Regions from separate parts of the Spiroplasma tabanidicola genome, predicted to be linked through region 2. Evidence: a T-box and tRNA genes for the amino acid it is inferred to sense, from the RefSeq annotation. Region 2 holds a T-box; the other holds one or more tRNA genes.
The links. The T-box of region 2 lies ahead of STABA_RS03280 (valine--tRNA ligase). A T-box ahead of a tRNA ligase gene usually reads a tRNA of that ligase, here a tRNA-Val.

Region 1 (11,798 bases), 480 kb from region 2:
CATAACTTCTTGTTCAATTAAGTCTTCTTTAGTCTTTTTAATTCTTAATCCATATGCGATATTGTCATACACATCATAATGTGGAAACAATGCATAGTTTTGAAAAATTGTATTAATTTGGCGTTTATTACTTGGAGTTGGAGTTAAATCTCTTCCTTCAAATAATAAGTCTCCTAAATCTTGTTTTTCACGTCCCCCAATAATGTTCAAAGTTGTAGTTTTTCCACAACCTGATGGCCCTAATAAAGTTATAAACTCACCTTCATGGACGTTAAAACCAATACCTTTTAAAACAACTTTTCCGTCATAACTTTTTGTTAAATTACGAATTTCCAATATGTTATTTCTTTTGTTCATTGGCATTTTTCTCCTCTATAGACTTAAATATTAAATTGTTCACGCGTAATCTTAATTCATTACGCAATCAGGAGGAGTTGTTCAGTTTCTAAAATTTTTTCAAATCATTCTGTACGAGTAATAACAACATCTAGTCATTCTTCTATTATGTATTGGCTTATATTTATGATTGCATATAGTTTCATAGTTATTACTCCTTTCGTTAGAAAAAATCTTTACTAATTTATTATAAAGTAATTTTTGAGCAGTGCAATGATATAGCCTTAATTTATAAAATTTATACAATTAATTATTTTAAATAAATTTTAGCTTTTAAAATTTCTTTTAAGAGACTTAATTTAGTAGCTTTCTAAAATTTAATAGTTTGACACTGATTTTTGGCAGTGCTAAAATAGAATAGAATTATCTCTTAAGAGATGGGTTCAATGCAAAACTAATATATAAATTTGTATTAGTGGGTTGTGGTCTTATTTTTTTAATCTAAGCCACTTATAAAATAATAGAGCACCTAAAAAGCTCACAAAAAAAACTGAAATAGTTTATTTTGTCTTTTTATAAGACCATCTTAATTTTAATAAAAGTTAAAATTAACTTTAATTTATCGTAGGAGAATTAGAGAAACTCTGCATTATAAAATAAATATTGAATAAAATCAATATTTTTTAGTTTATAAAGAAATGGAGATAAATATGAATTCAGATGTAGGTTCAAGGAAGGGACCTTTTAAGAAATTATTATTTTATTATTATAAAAAAGAATATAAGTTAACTTTAGTATTAGTATTATTAAGTTTAATCATTGTGGCATGTTCAATATTACTACCACTACTTACCTATCAATTAACACTAGCAATTAATTTAAAACTTTCAAATGAATTAGGAGTGATTCAAGAAACAAGTAATCAATCAATTATGTCATTTTGAAATTTAGATATGTATTGATTAATTGGTATATCAGTTTTAGATATTATTATTTATTGCACAGTATCATATTTTTATGAATTTGTTTCTTATAAAATTGGAGTAAAAATAGAAATTAGCTTAAGAAATGAAGCTTTAGAAAATCTAGTTAAACAAGATATTTCTTATTACTCAGATAAAAAAATTGGAGATTTAATTACTAGAATTATTAAAGATACTCAAATCATTGGAGATCAAGCAATTGAAGTTCCTTTACAAATTGGAGTATCAAGTTTAGAAATTTTAGCAGCATCAATTTTAATGATTATATTTTCGTGAAAAATTGCTATATTTGCATTAGCAGTGTTTTTTATATCTAACATTGCAATTATATTTAGTTTTTTAGGAACTAGAAAAAGATTGTCAAAAGCAAAAAATACAATATCTCAAATTAATGGTGATGTTGTAAACAGATTGTCTGCAATTACTTTAATTAAATCAAGCGGAACTGAAGATTATGAAACAAAAAGATTTTTAAATATTCACCAAAAATATTACAACGAAACAAAAAAAGTTAATATTAATCAATCAATGATGTTAACAATTATTTGAGGAGGAGTTTTTATATTAAATTTCTCATCAATATTATTTTCAATTTTAGTTTATGGTGTATTTTCAGATTCTAATACAGGTTTAGATTTTTTTAAATATAAATTAGCATCTTTCCAATTAGCAGAATCAATGTTAGCTGAACCATTATTGCAAATTATGAGTGCTCTTGTTGGTTTAATTAATGCTTCTGTGTCATCAGAACGAGTTTTAAGATTAATTGAAACAAAACCTAAAATGAAAAAAGTAAAACAACAATCTATTAAATTAAAAGACATTTGAGGAGATATAACTTTTGAAAATGTTGGATTTAATTATCCCGAAAAACCTGACATAAATATCTTGTCTGACTTTAGTTATACATTTAAAAAAGGAAAAAGTTATGCCATTGTTGGAGAAACTGGTTGTGGAAAATCTACAATTATAAAATTGTTGTTAAGATTTTACGATCCTTCAAAAGGTAAAATACTTTTAAACAAAAAATATGATTTAAAAGACATTGAACTTAAAGATTATTTAAATAGTGTTGGTTATGTCGAACAAGAACCACAAATCTTATATGGTAATGTTTTTGAAAATATTCGCTATGGTAATTTTTCAGCCAACAATAAAAAAATAATTGAAGCTTGTAAAAAGGCAGGATTACATGATTTGATAATGACTTGACCACAAAAATATAACACTATTTTAGGAGAACATGGAGTTATGTTATCTGGTGGACAAAAACAAAGACTAGTAATCGCAAGAATGTTTTTAAAAAATCCAAAGATACTTTTATTAGATGAAGCAACTAGTGCTTTAGATCCAAAAGTTGAAAAAGAAATTCAAAATGAATTAAATAAGTTAATGCAATCAAGAACAACAATTATTGTAGCTCATAGGTTATCAACAATTAAAAAAGTTGATGAGATTATTGTTTTAGGAAAACAAGTTCATAACGTAGCTCAAATTGGAACATTTGATAAACTTAAACAAACAAACGGAACATTCAAAGAGTTATACGAAGCAAGTATAATGGAATAAAATTTAAATAAACAAAAACCCTTACTAAGTAAGGGTTTTTGTTTTTTACTAAAAGCAATTATAATTTTAATGAGATTTAATCACATATTTTCATATTTATTTTTTTGATATCTCAATAATCAAAATCTATTTGTGCATCAAATTCAATTTGACAAACTTCTTTTATAAAAAATCTTGAAGAAAACACACTTTCATAATTATTTACAAAAATTTCAATCGATGAGTTATCAACTCATAATTCTACTTCTTGATCTTTATGTTTTCTTTCAACATATCTAATCCCTTCCAAATCAGATATGACTTTTTCTTCTTGATTTGCTCTATCAAATATAATTTTTTCATCATTTATTATTAATTGTATATAATCTTTACCATTTCCAATTTTTAAATCTAAATTTTTATTTGTTCTGAATTTTAATCTAAAGTTTTTCTTAACTAAAAATTTATTTTCATTAATTGTTTTATGGTCTTGTAAAATATTATTTACAAATACTTCATAAGGATATTGTTTTATAACATTATTTTCAAGTGTTACTTTTTTAGGAATTGTTAACATTCCTTGTCAACTATTTTTATCACTTGGATATACTATTGCAAATGTTCCAAATCATCCAATTGATATTAACTCTTTATTAACATAATAATTTTGAGGTGCATAAAAATCATGGCCATAATCAAGTAGCTGAGGATATGTTGGATTTATAAACTCTTGTTTTTCTAAATCAATATCATCTGCAAATAAATAAACAGTACTATCATAATTAAAGAATTTTATTTTGTCATTACTTTTTGCTCCTTGCGGACAAAATACTACAAAATATTTGTTTCCAACTTTTTCAATATTTGGACACTCTCACATATAACCAAAGTTTTCAAAATCATATTTAATGTTACATACATTTTTTTTAGTTTCATAATCATAAAAAGCAATTGATCCAACTTTAGAACCTTTCATTTGTACACCAAAGTAAATATACTCTTTATTTTTAATTTCAATAATTTTTGGATCTCTAATATGTTCATCATATAAATCAAAGTCATGCTCAATTAAAACAGCTTTATCAATTACTTTGTTATCTTTTAAAGTTCCTATAATTTGAGTTTGATGTCTTACATTTTCATCATCTCGATGATTTCCTGTATATAAAATTTTAATTTGGTCATTTTCTAAAAAAGCTGATCCAGAAAAAACTCCATGACTTTCTTCTTTAATTTCAGGTTTACTTGATAAACCTCAATATTGATAATTTAAAAAATCTTTTGTTGTGCATAATGCTCAATACTTTAATCCATGTATTGCATCAACTGGGTGAACTTGATAATGAATGTAATGTAATCCATTAACATAGATTAAACCATTAGGATCATTTAATAAACCTGTTATTGGTGCAATATGATAATTTGGATAATATAGATCTTCTTTTGCCTTTTTTTGTGCGCTTGCTATTTCTTGCTCACTAAAATCTTCTATTTTTTTGTATTTATTATCCATTAAAAACAAACTCTTTTTCTAATTTAGGCAAAAGTTCTCTAGATTCTAATTTTAAAGTTTTTACTGCTTCATCAATAATAGTTTGACTTTTTACTTTATATTCTTTGTCATATTTTTCTCTATATTCATCAGCTACAACTTTTGCTTTAGCTAATTTTTCCTCATATTTTTCAGGATGTTTTGCATTATTCATTGAGTATTGAATATTTCCTTCTGCAACAACTGCTTTTTTATATTTATTTAAAAAGCTATTTACTTCTTTAACTTCATCTTTTTTGTTTAAGAAAAATATTGAAAACTCTTTTTTGTTTTCTTTTTCAACTTTTTCTTCTTTTGCAATTGATTTTAGAACAACTCCTCTAAGAGTAATTCTATCTCTATAAACAAGAAGTGTTAATCCTAAAGCTGCTCCGATTGCTATTGCGTTGACACAAATTATTAGCAGTAAGTTTCTGACATTTCCTGAGTATAATAGTAATCCTGGAATTACAGTTACTCCCATACCTGAACAACTTACATTTAATGCTCCTGCAAATAATCCAGCAATAAATCCTCCAGCAAGACCACATAAGAATGGTTTTGTTTTTGGCAAGTTAACTCCGAATATAACTGGTTCTGTTATTCCAAACAAGGCCGGAGCTACCGAAGACATTAATACTTTCATTTTTGATCTATTTTGTTCTTTCAATGCAACAGCAATTCCTGCCCCTGCTTGAGATGCGATTGATGCCGTTCACACAGCATTCATCATTGAACCTGATCCATCAATTGAACCTTGAATTACCATTTGAATTTCTAATCCTTGTAGTAATTGGTGACAACCTGTAATAACTATTGCTTGAACGATTCCTGAAAGTATTGCAGTTCCAAAACCAAATTTAATTTTTAAGAATCAAGTTGATGCTATCAAGATTCCTTCTTCAACATATTGTAGTAATGGTCCTAATAAAAGTAGACCAGCTAAAAATATCACTGCTATTGTAACAAATGGTGTAATTATCATGTTTAAAAAATTAGGAACTATTTTTCTTAATCCTTTTTCTAAAAATGCTGCTCCAATTCCTAATACTAATGGTGGTAAAACCGATCCTTGATATCCTGTAATTTTTAAGAATCCAATTTTTCATGCTTCTACTGCAGCAGGAACTGATTTATGAACAATTTCTTCTCAATCACTATCAGTGTGACCACTATCTATGAATTCTTTATATTTTTCATATAAATTTATCGCACTTTTACTTGGTAGTATCGGATTTACTAACATAATACCAATAACTATTCCAATTACTGGAGATCCACCAAATCTTTTAACAGTACTTCAACATACTAAAACTGCTAAAAATGAAAATGCAGTATCTGTTAATATTGAAAAAATATCATAAGCTCTAGTATTTTGACTAATTGCTTTTGTTTGAACAAGCAGTGCACTTAATCCCATAAGCATTCCTGCTGCAACTAAAGCTGGAATAATTGGTAAGAAAATATCTCCCAAAGTACTCATTGCTCTTTTTACAATGTTCTTGTTATTTTTAGCTTTTACGTTTGCTTTCATTTCAAAGCTACTTGCTGTTAATTTAATTTTTGAAGTTTCTTCATCAATTTTATCAACAACACCAGCACCTAAAATGATTTGTACTTGATTTCCACTTCAATTAACACCTTTAACAATTTTAGATTTTTGAATTTCATCGACATTAACTTTGTTTTTATCAATAACGTTATATCTCATTCTTGTATAACAATGTAGGAATGATTCAATATTTTCTCATCCACCAACATGGTCTAAAAATGTTTTGGCTTCTTGTTTATAATTAATTTTTGCCATATATACCTCCCTATTTTTTATATATCTACATAATAGTGCTGCAAAATAAGAAAGACAAACTTATAATTATATGTTTTTTCTATGCTCTATAAAATTTCATTTAAAATTTTTAAATTCATAAAAATTTAAGCAATATTCCATTAAAACTCCATTTTGATCAAATACATTTCCTATATCTAAAACAAATGAACCATCATAATATCCATATTCAAATGTTAAAGTATCTTTAAAATTTATTGGTGCTTGTAAAATATTTTTTTGAGAATATGAAATTTTAAAACCTTCAATGTTTTCTAAATATTTAAAAATCCCAATTTCATTAATTAGTTCAATATCAAATTTAGGTGTATTTTCTAAGGGTAAGTATGATTCTTCATAAATAAAAGGTTCATTATTTCTAAATCTTCTAACTACTATTTTTCGATATTGATCGTGTTCTAAAAAAACTTCTTTAGTTTCGCATCATATATCTTTACTATTAACGATTCCAGCATAATAATATCTACTTCTAGTATTATCAAATAACTCACCAAAGCAAAATAAAACATTACTTTTAATTTTATTACCTAAAAAATATCCTTCACCTTGTTTTGAAAAAGCAATGTTTAATTGTTGTAAATGTTTAAAAGCTTCTCTAATCGGTTGTTTAGAAAATTTAAATTTTGTAATTAGTTGTGCTTCAGAAGGAAACTTTTCCCCATTTTTTACTTTTCCATCATTAATTAAAGAAATTAAATGATTTATAACTATTTGCTTTTTTTTCATATATTCACCTTTTATATCTATTTTTATTATAAAGAATTATCAAATGAAGTAAAAAAAAATAACTTTTATAAAAAGTTATTTTTCGCTTTCAATACTTTTTAAATATTCGTTTAATGCTTTTGCAACTCCTGATTTTTTATGATGTCCTGTAATTTGAGTAGCAATTTTTTTGATATGTTTTGATGCGTTTTTCATAGCAACACTAAGTCCAACTCACTCCATTGCTTTTTTATCATTATCACCATCACCAAAGTACATTATTTCATCAGCGGTTATATTTTCAACTTTTGCTATGTCTTGAAGCGCAAATATTTTATCAACTCCATTAGGATTAATTTCAATATTTGCAGTATTTCCAGAAACATAACTTCATGAAAACATTTCATAATTTTTTTGACTTAAAGTCTCTTTGCATTTTTCAATAAGTTTTTTCTTACCATAAACTATTATTTTGTATGCTTTTTGATCCATCTCATCTTTTGTATAAACTTTTATCTTTCGATGTGATATTTTTTTCATAAATCAGATGAATGCACCTTTATTTTTTATCACATAAGCAACTTTAATATCTTGCGAATAAGAAAAACAATTTAACTTGTTATCTAAAGCACTATTGTATATATATTTAACATCATCAATATCAAATAAAGTTTCTTTTATTAAAACTGGTTTTTTATTTTTATCATATTTATAAATAGCTCCACCATTCATGGTTACAACATATTCTAATGATTCATTTATTCCAATTTCTTTTGCGATTTTATCTACTCTATTAAAAGCTCTACCTGAAGCAATACAAAACTTTATTCCCTTTTTCCTTGCTTCATTAATAGCTGCAATATTTTTTTTAGAAACTCTTTTGTTTTTTCCTAATAATGTTCCATCAATATCTAATGCGATTAATTTAATCATAATAATTATTTAGCAAAATCTAATAATGCATCTTTACCTAAAGAACCAACGTTTCTGTTTGTTTCGTTACCATTTTCAAATTTCACAACTGTTGGGATTGATTTAATTTCATATTTATCTGCAACTTCTCTTAATTCATCAACATTAACTTTTATAAAGTTTGAGTTTGATGCTTCTTGTGATACTTGATCGAATAATGGTGCAAACATTTTACATGGTCCACATCAATCTGCATAGAAATCTACAACTGTATTTGGTTTTGCTATTTCTGAGTAAAATTCCTCAGCTGAACTTATAATTTTTGCCATAATATATTCTCCTTCTTATAAAATATGTTCTTCAATAAACTTTGCAACTCCATCTTCATCATTGGATAAAGTGACAAATTTTGCAATACCTTTAATATCATCAATAGCATTTGCCATTGCAATAGGATATTGTACAACTTTAAACATAGGGATATCATTTACACTATCTCCAAAACAAAATGTTGAACAATTTGTTTGATTATAGCCAAGATGATTCAAAATATACTCTATTGCCTCACCTTTATTGATTCCCTTTGCACAAAGTTCATATACTCTACGAGTATATTGAGTAATTTGCAATTCTGGTTCTATAAAACTAAAGTCTTTATATAATTGGTTACGATCATAATCATTTGCATTTTCATCTAAAATGATTGTTAAATGATTAATTGCTGATTCAATCTCTACTAAGTCTTTAACTATTTTATAATCAACTTTCATAATATCGCTTCAGTATCTAGAATCTTCCCCAGCTCCATATACATAAGTAATATCATCTGCAAAATAATGAACTTTGTACTTTCCAATTTTACCATAAGTTTGGTTAAAAACTTTTTCTATCATTTCTCTTGAAATAACACTTTTTCTTATATATGAATTTATTTTAAAATCATAAATGTGAGTTCCATTATTCGCAACAGCTATTCCACCTAACTTATCTAATCCTAAATAAATAGCTTGTTGAAAAATAGCATCTTTTGTACTTCTTGCTGTTATAGGAATTATATAATGACCATTTTTATATAATTTTTTAACAACATCAATTGTAGTTTGACTAAACAAGTGATTAGACATTAAAGAAGTACCATCAAGATCTATAAAAATTATTACTTTTTCTTTATTTATGTTTTTCATACAAAACCACCTTGCTATATATTAAAACACTTTTATGAAGTATTTTAATATTTTATTTAAAAAAAATCTCTTGTGAAACAAGAGATTTTTGCTTTCCTACATGGTCCGGGATAAGGGACTTGAACCCCCACGTGTTACCACGCCAGATCCTAAGTCTGGTGCGTCTGCCAATTCCGCCAATCCCGGATGGATGGTGTCCCGTATAAGACTCGAACTTATGACCCACTGGTTAAAAGCCAGTTGCTCTACCGACTGAGCTAACGAGACAATTTGCAACAAAATTATAATATCACAAAAATATTTAGTTTCTATAAATTTTCTCTATTATCTTTAATAATTAAAGAACTACCTACTATTAATACAATTGCTGAAATTGTATTTGGAAGTCAAAATATTCAAGTCAATAAGAAAAAAGATACTATTATAACTTGAATTGAAAAAACAAGCGCAAGTATTGATCCAATATATCCAAGAGATAATCTTCTTCAAATTAAAATAATGCAAGTAAAAGCAATAACTCAAATCAATAAAATGACAACATAAGTAATAGTAAATACATATCCTTGTACAGTGTATCTATTTAAATTTATAGCAATTGGTTTCCAAAAAAATAAAACTAAAAAATTAATAAAAAAAGATAAACAACTTCCTATAGATATGAGAATTAATCTACTATTTTTTATCATTGTATGCATTATTTTTTCCTCATAGTTTCTACAAATATTTTACACAAAAAAACAATCTCCACAAAATGAGATTGTCTATATTTTCTGTACTGGTGCTGATGATAGGACTTGAACCTACAACCTACTGATTACAAGTCAGTTGCTCTGCCAATTGAGCCACATCAGCATAATAAATGGTGGAGTGCGACGGGCTCGAACCGCCGACCGCCTGCTTGTAAGGCAGGAGCTCTCCCAACTGAGCTAGCACTCCACAAATAAAATACAATAAAATGGTAGCCTGTACGGGGATCGAACCCGTGTATGCACGGATGAAAACCGTGTGTGTTCACCGCTTCACCAACAGGCCATAAAAAATGGCGGCTTTTGCAGGACTCGAACCTGCGACCAACCGGTTAACAGCCGGTTGCTCTACCAACTGAGCTAAAAAGCCAGATACATAAAAACTACTTATTCATAATAGCATAGAAGTTATTACAATTACAAGAAATTTTTTATTTTTTTTAAATATTTTTAAATAAAAAAATGACTCATATTAAAAGTCATTTATAAATGTATTTGTTATTTCAATAAGCCGGCATTGTACAACTTTTGAAATTTTCCGGGTTGTTTTTTTAGTTCATCAAAAGTTCCTATTTCCAAAATTCCTACTTTTCTGTCTAAAACTATAACTTTATCTACTTTTTTAATTGTTGATAAACGATGAGCAATAACAATTGTTGTTCTATTTTGTATCAATTCATCTAAATCTTTTTGTATTTCTTTTTCAATTATATTATCTAATGCACTTGTTGCTTCATCTAAAATCAATAGGTCAGGATTTTTTAAAAATAGTCTTGCAATTACAAGTCTTTGTTTTTGACCTCCTGACAGCATCAATCCTCTTTCTCCTAATAAAGTTTCATAATTTTCTTTTAAACTCATTACATATTCATGTAATTGTGATTTTTTAGCTGCTTCATATACTTCTTCTTTTGTTTTATTAGGAACACTATAAGTAATATTATCCATAAAAGTTCCATACAAAATTTGAGGTTCTTGTTCAACATATCCAACATGTGATAAATAGTTTGATAGATCCAAATCTTTTATATCAATATCATTTACTAAAACTTTTCCTGTTGTTGCATCATAAAATCTTAAAAGCATTTTTGCTATTGTAGATTTTCCTACACCAGTTTCTCCAACAATAGCATAACTTTTTCCTTTTTCAAACTCAAAATTAAAAGTAGATAACACATTAATATGAGGTTCTTCAGGATAATTAAATGTAACATTTTCAAACTTAATATTATTAATAGATTCAATTTTAATAGGATTCTCATTAAATAAAATAATTGATTTTCTTTTTAATATATCATTAACTCTTGTTGCACAATTTGAGCTAATAGCCATCCCTCTTAGCGATGAAGTTAAAGACATTAAATTAGAGACCAAGCTTCCTGTTGCACTTAACATAGTTACACATAGAGTTGATAGTGCAAATGGTGTCATAGTTTTGTTATATACAAAAATACAAACTATTAACATAATCATCGGTAAAAAAGAGCTTAAAACACTATTAAATAATTGAAATGCAGATTGCATAGCAACAGAACTTTTTTGTTTTCTTGCTAATTCCTTATTCAATTCTTTATTTCTATTTACTTCAAACATTTCTGTTCCAGAAGATTTAACAAGTCTTATATTCATGATTCTATCTGTCATATCTGCATTAACTTTTCTTTTTTCATCCATTGCTCCAATTAAAAATTGACGATATCTAAAAAACATAAAAATTATTACTACTACAAATAAGAAAAATAAACCAATTAATACACCAGTTAAAAGAGATGATAAATTTATTAAAATAAAACTTGTTACAATTAATCCTCATAACATTGAAAGTCAATTTGTAAAAAAGTTGTTAAATCCATCTCCAACAAACTGAGTATCACTTATAACTCTTGTCATAACAGATCCAATTTGTCTTTTTGAATAATAACTAATGTCAACTTCTATTAAATGTTTCAAAACTTTTTTTCTTAAAGCAATTTCAGATTTTCTTGAAAAAATTCCTGCTAAAAAACT
Region 2 (11,798 bases):
CACTTCAGTTAATCCCTTTAACAATTACTAATTTTTTAATTTTATCTTCTTCAACTAAATTTTTATTATTTATTGAAAATCTAAGTCTTGTCATGCAATTATAATGGGTTAAAAAATTACTTTTACCCCCTATTAAATTTAATATTTCTTTTGCTGCTTTTAAAAACTTTGTTTCGTTTTGTTCAAATTTAGTTTTTACAATATCATCTTCTATAACTATATAACCTATTAATTCACCTTGTTTTACCACTCCACTTTTTTGTAAAATAACTTTTTTTATATTTTCAAATACAACAATGGTTTCATTAGATAAGTTATTGTTTTTTATTTTATCATAGTCTATTTTTAAAATAACTTCATTTAAATTGATAAAGTCGTGTTCATTTTTTAAAAAATGAAAGGGTTTTCCCTTTAATTTAACCGTATCAATTCCGATATGAATTAAAGCTTTTGGACCATAAACTGATTTAACAAAAAATGCATGTTTAGTATCAAAAATCATCTCTATACTTGACTCATTAAATACGCTATGCAATTCGGTCCCATCAGGAATTATTAAAAAACCTTCACCCAACATTTTAGATCTGAATGTATTATCACTAGACTCTGCGATGTTTTTTAAATAACCTGAAATTGGTGCATATATTTCTACTTTTTTCATTCATCCTCCTACGAGTATATAATTACAAAATCTAGAAATTTATTCTATAAAACCAATTAAATCAAAAACTAGTTTCTAAAAAAGAAACTAGTTGACAATATTTATTATTTGAGCTATTAAATAACCTACTAATATACTTCTTAAATAATAACTAGTTGATGAATTATTCAAATCAAAAATTATTTTGACTTCACATTTATCAATTCTGGTACTTAAAGCAGTACTTGTAAGGAAAATAATATTATTGTTGTATTTTATTTTGTGATAAACATTAAATATACCCCCAACTTCCATTCCTCCTACTAAAAATAAAACTGTAGAGTTTTTTAAATTTATATCTAAATTGTAGTTAGCAACAAGCATTTCTGTAAAAAATACTTTATAACCTTTTTTATTTAAATAAAAATAAAGTATTTTTGCTTGATTAATTAATTGATTAGAAGCAACAATATAAGTATCATTTTTAATAAGTTCAGCAATTGTGAGTAGTTTTTCTTTATAATTATCAAAAAAATTGATACAATTTATAAAATAGTTTTTTGTATCATCATATGATTTAATTTCCATTTTATTATCTAGAATATTTAAATAATTTTCTCTTTCAAATTTAAGTCTACTTACTAATTCTCTATAACCTGTAAAACCAAGTTTATTACAAAACTTAGATATTGCAGATTTACTAACAAAACAATTATTTGAAATTGTTTGAATTGGAAGAAAAATATTTTTATCAAAACACTCTAATAAATTATTTATTATAACTATTTTTAATTGATTATGAGTTTCTTTTAAAACTAAAATAAGTTTTTCTCTGAGATTCATGTGATTACCTTCTTTTACATATGAGTTTATTGCTATTTTTATTTATTTTTAATGCATAAAATATAGACTAAACAAAAGAATATGTTAGTTTAAGTTAATCAGTTAGCATGAAAAACTAATTTGTTTATCTATTTATATTATATTGAAAATTATGATTAAATTACCAAAGTTTGGTTGAATTATTAGATTATTTTCTAAACATCAAGTAATTAAGCTGTAAAGAAAATATTCTTCGAAGTAAAAGTTTTAGAAAAATTGGATTTGACACAAAATTATAAGTTATAAAATATTGATCAAACAAACTTAACAACATAAATCCAAAAGAATATTATTTGTTGATTAAAAATCACACACGTTATAATTGATAAAATCCACAAAAAAATCAGCAAGTTATTTTTGTAAACAATACACAAAATAGAGTCAATATTATAATTAGAAAAAACCTTTTACATATTGAATTTCACAAACACTTAACTGATATTCTAAAATGTGTATCTAAAAAATAAATATAGACTTTGAAGGGTGCGTACTCAATTGCAATTTATTTTTCAATTGTTGAAAATATTATAAAAATTACCTCTATACCCTAAAAATTTTTTAGTTGATAGAACTCTTGCACCCTGCAAAGAAAATTGCTAAAAAGAATTTGAATTAAAAAATTTTTTTGTTCAAGTTATGAACATCTATATTTAAACCAAAAATACAAATATTATTGCTATAAAAATTTAAGCTAAAATATATTATTGTTTAATTGACAATGATATTTATAATTTAATATAAGTAGTCATCATAAACTTTATGGTAATGAAGAAACAATTAAAAAAAATATTTAAAATCATAAATATTAAATAACAACAAAAAATATAAAAAGTATTTATTAATATATTGTTTCTGACATAATCGCTTACAGTTAAAATTTTGATACCTTAGCTTATAAATTGCAAGCAAAATAAATCATATAAGTAAAAATTTTTAGACAGAAAGTTTGTGAGATCTTCTTGTAAACATTCAAATAATAGCTTTAATTTATGTTTAATTGCCATAATAACAATTAATAATTCTAAAACAAAATGTATAGTTGTGATCACCAATTAATCGAGATAATATTTAACATATTAATAATTAATTACAAATGTTTTTTTGTAATTAATTTATTAATGTATATTTAGTTTGTGATCTTAATAAAACTAGACTGCTTAGTGCTATTATTAATATTACAAAGATGTAATATTAATTTTTTTAAGCAATTTATATAATTAAATTAAAATAAAAAACAATCTTTTTTAAGTCTATTATTTAAGACATAATTAAAAATTGCTCTAATATTTTATAAAAATATAATTATTTTTTTCTTGTATTTTCAATAAATGATTTATCTCTATACATCTCTGACGCACTTCCATGTAATTTTCAAATTTTATCAGTAGTAAATGTAACATCGACAAAGTTTAACTTAAATCTTATATCTGATGTTTCATCACCTAACTTATAAATTTTGCACATATAAAATCCATTTGTATCAGGATCACCATTAATCTCATTTTTTAATATAAAACCTATTAATGTTTCTGTTAAAAATTCTCAATTATATATTGTTTGGTTGCCTTCTTTTAATAAAAATTTTCTTGCTGTATCTTGAATTTCAAGTCCATTATCACTTCTATTTGAAACATCAAGTGATAAAACTTTACTAAATCTTTTTAAAGTAAGTTGTCAATGCATCATAGCAACGCCTTTATATTCACCACTATATAAACCAGAAATATAATTTTGATCAAAACTATCTCATAGGTTTTTATCATATATTTCACCACTAAAAGCAGCTATTTTATATTCATCTGATGTATTTTCAATTCCAAAAGTTTTATGATAAGATTCTATTCCTTTTTGTAAGTTTGCAATAATTGATTTAAAAATTACAGAATTTTCATTCAAATCAGGACTTGTAATTTCTTCATCACTAACTTGATATCCTACTGCAATATAAAATTCATTTAAGTCAACTGAAAAATTATTAATTTTTAGTTTTAATCCTTTAATATTAAATAATCCCATGTTTGTAGATTTTTTTAAAGCCTTTATGTCTTTTGATTCTTCATCATTCGAAACACTAGCATAGTAATCAGCTAATCAAGTTTTGTAATTATTTTTTACATAATCATATAAAGATTTATCATAATTATCTTTTGTTTTTTCTATAGAAATATTTTTGAAAATATAATTATACAACTCTTCATTTTTTATCAAATTTGGAGTTATTGAATAATTATCATTGTTTTTTCATTTGAATTTACTATTAGTTGTAGCTTTTAATGAGTAATCTCAATACTCACCATCAGCATTTAAATTTTTATCATTTAATTCAAAAATTTTTTGATTTGGATCATTGCTAAAATCAATATTTATATTTTCATTTAAATTTGTAGTTTCTTTAATTTTATCAGAAATTGCTTTTTTAAATCCTTTCTCACTAAACTTTTCTTCTATTAAACTTTTTACTTCATCTTTATTATTTGTTATAAATTTATCATCATCAACAAAATTTGTTTTCTTAATTAAAGTGTTAAATTTATCAGCACCTAAAAATGCATATTTTAATTCCTTTACTTTATTGTTTATTAAATAAGTAAGCGCTTTATTTGAAGTAGAAATAAAATTAAAATCAAAGTCTTTAAAAGTTCTATCTTCTTTAATTGACTGTGTTTTATTATTTTCAGAATATCTTATTATAAAATTAAACTTTACATTTATACTAATGTATGATTCTTTAGACTCATTTCTTTTTTTAAAATTATTTGAGCTTCCTTGATCTGTTTCAAAAAATTTAATTCCGCCCTCTTCATTTGTTAATAATTTATCTTCATCAATTGAAAATAATTCGTTATCATTAACATTATTTAACAATATACTATATTTTTCTTTTCCTTTTAATTTTATAATACTTTCAACTATTCTTTGATAATTAATTAAACTTTTAAAATCACTTAAAAACTCAACTTTTTTATCATTGTTTTTAGGATTTTCAAAAATAGTTTTTAATGATGTTGTTGACTCTTCATTAATACCATCTATCATTTTAATTACTTTAGGTTTAATAAATAAATAACTAGAGTCATAATTTACTTCTTGAAATCAATTTTCACTTGCACGTTTAATTTCAGAATTAATAATTTCACTTACTTCTTTTAAATAATCCACAAGAGCTATATCATAATTTAGCAATTCTGGAAGTTTTTCGCTATCTTGATCGTTTTCCTTTTGTGAACTTTTTTTAGAACAAGCAACAACATAAGATACAATTGATGCTGTTAAAGTTATAGTAGACAATAAGTATAATATTTTTTTCATTTGTTATCTCCTCTTTTCTAGTATTTTTAATATGCATTTATTATATTTTCAATTTAAAAGAAAGTACTTTCACTTTACAAATACTGTTATCAAAATTATGAATAACAAGTCATTATGTCAAAATAAAATATACTGGCACGTAAACTGTTTGAGAAATTGCAATAGATATAATTAAAAAAAAAAAAAAAATAGAAGTTATAAAAGGTTTATTAAATAATCTAAAATTCATAAACACAAGTGCAAAAAGACATGTATACAAAAGTTAAAAATTATAAAAAATCAAAATTTATAAATTAAAATATTATAATTTTAGAATGTTAGATTATTGAAAAAGTCGTTAAAAAGATACAATCAGCTATTCTTCATTAAGAAATATAATGAAAGAAAATTAAAAGTTAGTAATTAGTATGAGCAAAAAAAACTAAAAAAAACAGTTTAAAAATAACTTAGACTCATTAGTTATAATTAAAATAAAATTCCATTATTAAAACTCTCTAACCCAATCTAAAGAAAATAACAAATTTTGGTGCAGTTTTTTAAGAATATGCTCATATCGTTTTATTCTATATAGAAAAAATTCAAATAATTTTGAAGTATTCTTATAAAAAATTTTTGCATACTTGACAAATTATAATTAAAAATATAGTAATTGATGTTTGCGTAATAAGAAAATATAACAAATATATGTTAACATATTGTATTTTTATTATAAACTTGCTTACAAAAAACAAATATTATATAAATAAAGGACTATATTTATGATTAAAAAAATTCAGTCCAAGCTTATTTATAGGCTTGGACTGAATTTTTCATAAATTGTTTTATTGCTTTGATAAAACTTTAATAATTTCTCTTATATGGGGTGTTTATAAAATTTGTTTCCCTAAAACACTGACTTTTGATCTAAATAAGTCTTAGAAACATAAAAAACTTTATTAAAAATATTTATTAAAATTTATTTTTTAAGTAATATCACATCAAGTTTCGATGTTTTTATCCAAATCTTCAATAAAAACATTATTTTTTTTTTTTTTTTATATTTATTTTTACCTCTATAAAATGTGTATATATTATTTTCTTAAATTAGTCAACATAGTTTCAAAATCTCAATGTTATATTATTCTAACATCCAGGCTTGAAATTCAACATTAATTATAATATTTTCATAAATAAACTTATGAATTGTTTTTAAAATTTTTTTTATCTTCTGGTTTTACTATGCTACATTAACCATAACGTTTTTAAATCTTTTTATAGTTTCAAACTTATTTATCTTTAAAAGGTCAAAACCTCAAGATTTTAAAAAAGAGATACATGTAAGTAATGCTGTTCTATTATTGCCATCAAAAAAGGATGATCTTTAATGATCAAATAAAAATTATAACAGCTTTATCTACTACATTTTTATAAAGCAACTCACCACCAAACGATTTAAATAGAGTAGTGCAACAGAACAAAACTAATTATAGTTTATTATTTTATAATTATTAGACTTATCTCTAATTGTGATGCTAATATTAAATTATTTCTCAATTGAATATGTAGAGAGTCAATTCAATTATTCACTTGTTCTCAATAATTTTTTGAGTTCCAATTATGAACAAGAACTATAACAAGAAACTTTCAAACATATTCTTGCTTTATTTTTAAATATTAACTTTTAACTTTTGTTCTATAAGGGTTTGCGTTATATGCGTAATATATTCTCAATAAGTCTTATTATAATTCATTAATTTTTTTATGTAATTCAAAATAGTGTATTCATCTAAATCTTTATCATCATTGTCATAGATATAAAAAAAATTGGTAACTTGTAATTTTTTTATTATTTTTACCTTGGTTTATATAATAAAAATACTATATTTTAATAATTGTCTTCTTTACTCAGTGTTTTTCCCTTGTGCATTTATATTTATAACAAATATTTTATTGCAATATTTACATTTCAAATCTTTATAGCTTAAATTGATTTCGTAATTAGATATTATCTATAAAAGATATTTATTAATTTAGATAAATTTATTTTATTATTAGTCAACGTTGCTTTAAAAATTTTATCTCCAATATAAAATTTTAATAATCATCATAAATAAATAATAGTCTATGATGACTTAAAGCATTTCTTAAACTTTTAATATCTTCTAAGTTTTTATATAAATATTTTTAAATTTTCAAATAGATCATTTTTTAATTTATTATCTAATAGAATAACTAAATCTATTAATTCTGAGAAAAATAAATTTTCTATACCGCGAGATAAACTACCTTTATGTTCATTTAACTTTTTTGTAATTTTTTTATTTATTTTATTAGTTCTTGCTTTTTTAAAATTATTTAAATAATCATTGAAAGTATTTCCGATAAGTGCTCTTATACTTTCTTCAAATGCTTATAAATATTTATATAGTATATTTCAAATTTTTTTATCAAATTGATTTAATTTAACTAAATGTATGAGTTCTACTTACCTTGGTTATTCAAACCTATATAGTTTGCAAGCATAGTGTGATATGCTAGACGTTTAATTCAATGTAATTATTAAATTCATTTATAAATTTTTCTTTATTTGCTTTTGGAAATATTAATCTGTTAAAAACTTCTCTTTACTAATATTTAAACGTTTTTTTATTTTCGGTCATATTTGTTGTAAACATTATTAATTGATGCATAAAATAAAGAGAAACTTCTTTTATCAGGGTCCTTATTATTATTTTTTAAATTTAAATAATCATTTTTTATTTCTTTTAAAAAAGAAGAACCTAAGTAGACCATTTATTGTAAAATTAATGGTCTACTTAGGTTTGGTCATTCTAATTATATTTACTTTATTGAAATATAGTTTTTTATTCTTTAATAGGTGTTATAACAAATTTATTATAAAGATCTTTTGCAAAACTTATTGATAATTGATGCATGCAATTAATTCATTTTACAATAGTTTTATCAGTGTCTTCTTTATTTTTTTTATTTAATGCTTCATAATAATTTAAATATTTTCCTACATAAGAGCTGTTCACTTCTTTAATATCTTTTGGTTGAATTCCGTTATAATCTTTAAAAATAACTAACTTAATATTATATGCAAAACTTAAAAAAGTATTTTTAATATAACTTTGAACATCATCGTTCAATCTAAAATTCTTTTCTACTTCTTTATCATTTTCATTTTCTTGTTCTGATATAGCTTGAACGAAATTTGCAAAATCATGAACTTCTGTTAGATTTTCTAGTTTTTCTTTTTCATTTTGTATATCGTTCAATTTAGCTTTCACTTCATCTTCATCTTTTGGTTGTAAAGGAATATCATATCCTACAAACATACCTAACTGACATGAAGTTGTTAAAAAAGAAGTTGAACATATCAAAGTAAATGATGATAACCAGATTATTTTTTTTAGCATTTAATTCCCTCTTTTTTTAGTTTTTTAACTTATTAAGTTTTTCTATAATTAAATTATATTGAGTTTTATAATCTTTTGCTTTATGTTTTTCTAATTCTATTTTTTTAACATCAGCTTTTTCTAGAAAGTTTTTATTAATTAAAATTTTTTCAGATCTTTCAATCTCTTTTTCTAACTTAACTTTAGTTTCTTCTAATTTAATTATTTGTTTTTCATTATCAATAAAATCAGCATTTGCAATTTCTAAAAAACAATCTCCAATTGGAACACTAGTAAATTCTTCGCCTATTTCTTTTAATTCTATTGCGGAATTAACAAGCGTTTTTAAAAATTTATTCAAATCATTTATCATTGATTTTGCTATATTTTTATATTTTGAATTATGATAATTTAAGTTAAATGTTAAATGTAATTCATTTTTTAATTCTTGATTTAATCTAAATTCTCTAATTTTTTTAATAGATTCTATAACTAGACTTTCAAAACCTTCAATTTCATAATTAAATTCATTTATTTCATAATATTCTTCTAAAATTGATGTTTTTAGATCTAGTAATTGATATATTTCTTCACTAACAAACGGCATTAAAGGATGTAAAAGTAGTAATATTTGTTTTAAAGTAAATCCCAAAACTGCTAGTGTAATGTTTTTGGCATTTATATCATTTGAGTTTATTTCTGCTTTTGATAATTCTAAATATCAATTACAAAAATCATCTCAAATAAAATTATAAAGTATTTTTCCAGCAAGTGTGAACTCATATTTATCAAAAGCAATAAAAAATTCTTTTTGAGTTATTGAAAGTTTATTTAAAATTCATTTATCAGCGATATTGTTACTTTCTTGTAAGTTTGATATGATTTTATCTAACTCTTTTTTATCAGGGACTTTATCAATATTTAGCATAACAAATCTTGATGCATTTCAAATTTTATTTACAAAGTTTCAACTGGCTCTTAATTTTTCTTCACTATATCTTAAATCTTGCCCAGGAGAAGAATTTGTCAATAAAAAGTAACGCATAGAATCTGCTCCAAAGTCTTGTACAACTTGCATCGGATCAACACCATTTCCTAATGATTTTGACATTTTTCTTCCTTGTTCATCTCTAATTAAACCATGTAACAAACAATCTTCAAAGGGTTTATTTTTAGTAAATTCTAAAGAACTAAATACCATTCTTGCAACTCAAAAGAAAATAATATCATATCCAGTTACCAGAACATTAGTCGGAAAATATCTTTCAAATAATTTTGAATTATTTTTTCCGTTTCAATTTAGTGTTGCAAATGGTCATAACGCTGATGAAAATCATGTATCTAAAACATCTTCATCTTGAAATCAATTTTCAATATCTTTTGGAGCTTGTTCTCCCACATAAATTTCATTAGTGTTTTTGTTATATCATGCAGGAATTTGATGTCCTCATCATAATTGTCTAGAAATTGTTCAATCATTAATATTTTCCATTCATTTATTTAAAACATCATCAAATCTTTTTGGATAAAAGTTGATTTTATTATCACTTTTTTGTAAATCTAAAACTTGTTTTGCTAATGTATCCATTTTCACAAATCATTGCTCTGATAAATATGGTTCAACAACGGCATTACTTCTTTCAGAATATCCCACTTGATGATCTATTTCTTCTTTTTTTATTAATAAATCAAGTTTTTGCATTTTTTCAACAAGTTGTTTTCTTGCTTCAAATCTATCTAAACCTTTGAATTCTAAAGATTTTTCATTCATAGTTCCATCAATATTCATACAAATAATTTGGTCTAAATTATACTTTTTTCCAATAATATAATCGTTTGGGTCATGTGCCGGAGTACATTTCATAACTCCTGTTCCAAACTCAACATCAACATACTCATCAGCTATAATTGGAATAAGTTGATTATTTACTGGGTTAATAACTTTTTTACCTATATAGTTTTGATATCTTTTGTCATTTGGATTAACAACAACACAAGCATCTCCAAACATAGTTTCAGGTCTTGTGGTTGCAATTATTAAATAATTTTGTTTATCATTTTCAAAAAAGTATTTAAAATGATACATTCCACCTTTAGTTTCTTTGTAAATTACTTCAATATTTGAGATTGCTGTTTTTTGAACTGGATCTCAATTAACAATTCTTTTATCTTTATAAATTAAACCTTTATTATACATTTCAACAAAAACTTTATTTACTAATTTATTCATCTCAGGAGAATAAGTAAACTTTTCCAAGCTGTAATCTAAACTTAAACCTAATTTTTCTCATTGATTTCTAATTGTTTGAGCATACTCATCTTTTCACTCTCAAACTTTTTTTACGAAAGCATCTCTTCCAATTTCAAAACGACTAATTTTTTGTTCTTTTAGTCTTTGTTCAACTTTTACTTGGGTTGCTATTCCGGCATGATCCATACCTGGTAGATATAAAGTGTCAAATCCAGATAATTTTTTATATCTAATCAAAGCATCTTGTAAAGTTCCGTCTCAAGCATGACCAAGATGTAATTTTCCTGTTACATTTGGCGGAGGAATAACGATTGAATATGGTGGTTTTTTTGAGTGAATATTTGCTTTAAAATAATCATTCTCTAGTCAAAACTTGTACTTATCTTTTTCAACGATTAAATGATTATATTTTTTATCAAGTTCTTTTTTCATAAACTAGATTCCTTTCATAAAAAAAGTTCCTATTTATTTATTAAAAATAAATAGGAACGAATAAATATCCGCGATACCATCCTAATTAGTCTATTAAATAGACCCGCTTAATTAGTATTAAGTTTAGAATTGTATAACCTTCAAAATATAGTTTTATTAGTTCACACCAACCACTAACTCTCTGTAAAAACTAATTATTTTTACTCCTTACAATTTTTAACAGCAATGTTATTATACACTTTTTAATAATCACATAACAATATAGGTATTATAAAGAATGCAAACACATTCCCTATTATAGATATGAATGATGAAATGACGTTTGATATTGTATGAATGAGTAAGTTTTGTGAATTAATTTTAAAAAAGTAAAATAACATAATCCATATCGCAATTATAATATATGTTATTAATGCTTGAACAATACAAAATATTATCCCGATAGTAACCATTTTAGTATTGTTTTTACGTATTTGTTCGATCATTACAAAGTTAGATAATAGAAAAATAAAGACTATAAAACCTAATTGAACTCATAAAAATCCTTTATAAATATGAATAGATTTTAGATGTGACAAAATAGCTAAAATAATCCCGACAATTAAACAGCCAGTAAAGCCAACAAACAAAAAACCTATCTTAAGTTTTCCCACTCTTTTTTTCTCCTTTGTAGAGTTTAATTATATAAAAGTACATTAAGTATATTAAAATTTTATTTTATTTTAAAAGATTATTTTTAAATTTAAAAATAAAACTTAAAAATTAATATATTAAATCACACTTGTATTTTGGATAAATTCAAGTGCATATGGTGGTTCTGAACTCTTTTTAAAAGTAGTTAGTAAAATAGATTTTTTATAGTTAGCAATAGCTATATCTTCATCTTTTTGTTGATCAAGATAAT

Region 1: it encodes a tRNA-Val, which carries the amino acid that the T-box ahead of STABA_RS03280 (valine--tRNA ligase) is inferred to sense. The anticodon was not compared.

What each region holds. Positions count from the first base shown of each region.
Region 1 is NZ_CP046276.1:238,389-250,186, reverse strand. It holds gene potA (spermidine/putrescine ABC transporter ATP-binding protein) at 1-357, opposite strand, end outside; gene STABA_RS01160 (ABC transporter ATP-binding protein) at 1,047-2,888, shown strand; gene STABA_RS01155 (GH32 C-terminal domain-containing protein) at 2,965-4,380, opposite strand; gene STABA_RS01150 (PTS transporter subunit EIIC) at 4,373-6,205, opposite strand; gene STABA_RS01145 (GntR family transcriptional regulator) at 6,272-6,970, opposite strand; gene STABA_RS01140 (Cof-type HAD-IIB family hydrolase) at 7,046-7,882, opposite strand; gene trxA (thioredoxin) at 7,888-8,190, opposite strand; gene STABA_RS01130 (Cof-type HAD-IIB family hydrolase) at 8,206-9,045, opposite strand; tRNA gene STABA_RS01125 (tRNA-Leu) at 9,147-9,231, opposite strand; tRNA gene STABA_RS01120 (tRNA-Lys) at 9,237-9,312, opposite strand; gene STABA_RS01115 (hypothetical protein) at 9,316-9,588, shown strand; tRNA gene STABA_RS01110 (tRNA-Thr) at 9,822-9,897, opposite strand; tRNA gene STABA_RS01105 (tRNA-Val) at 9,906-9,981, opposite strand; tRNA gene STABA_RS01100 (tRNA-Glu) at 10,002-10,077, opposite strand; tRNA gene STABA_RS01095 (tRNA-Asn) at 10,086-10,161, opposite strand; gene STABA_RS01090 (ABC transporter ATP-binding protein) at 10,290-11,798, opposite strand, start outside.
Region 2 is NZ_CP046276.1:716,380-728,177, forward strand. It holds gene STABA_RS03260 (glucose PTS transporter subunit IIA) at 1-661, opposite strand, end outside; gene STABA_RS03265 (MurR/RpiR family transcriptional regulator) at 749-1,483, opposite strand; gene STABA_RS03270 (lipoprotein) at 2,825-4,831, opposite strand; gene STABA_RS03275 (hypothetical protein) at 7,675-8,232, opposite strand; gene STABA_RS03280 (valine--tRNA ligase) at 8,249-10,894, opposite strand; T-box leader at 10,944-11,114, opposite strand; gene STABA_RS03285 (hypothetical protein) at 11,665-11,798, opposite strand, start outside.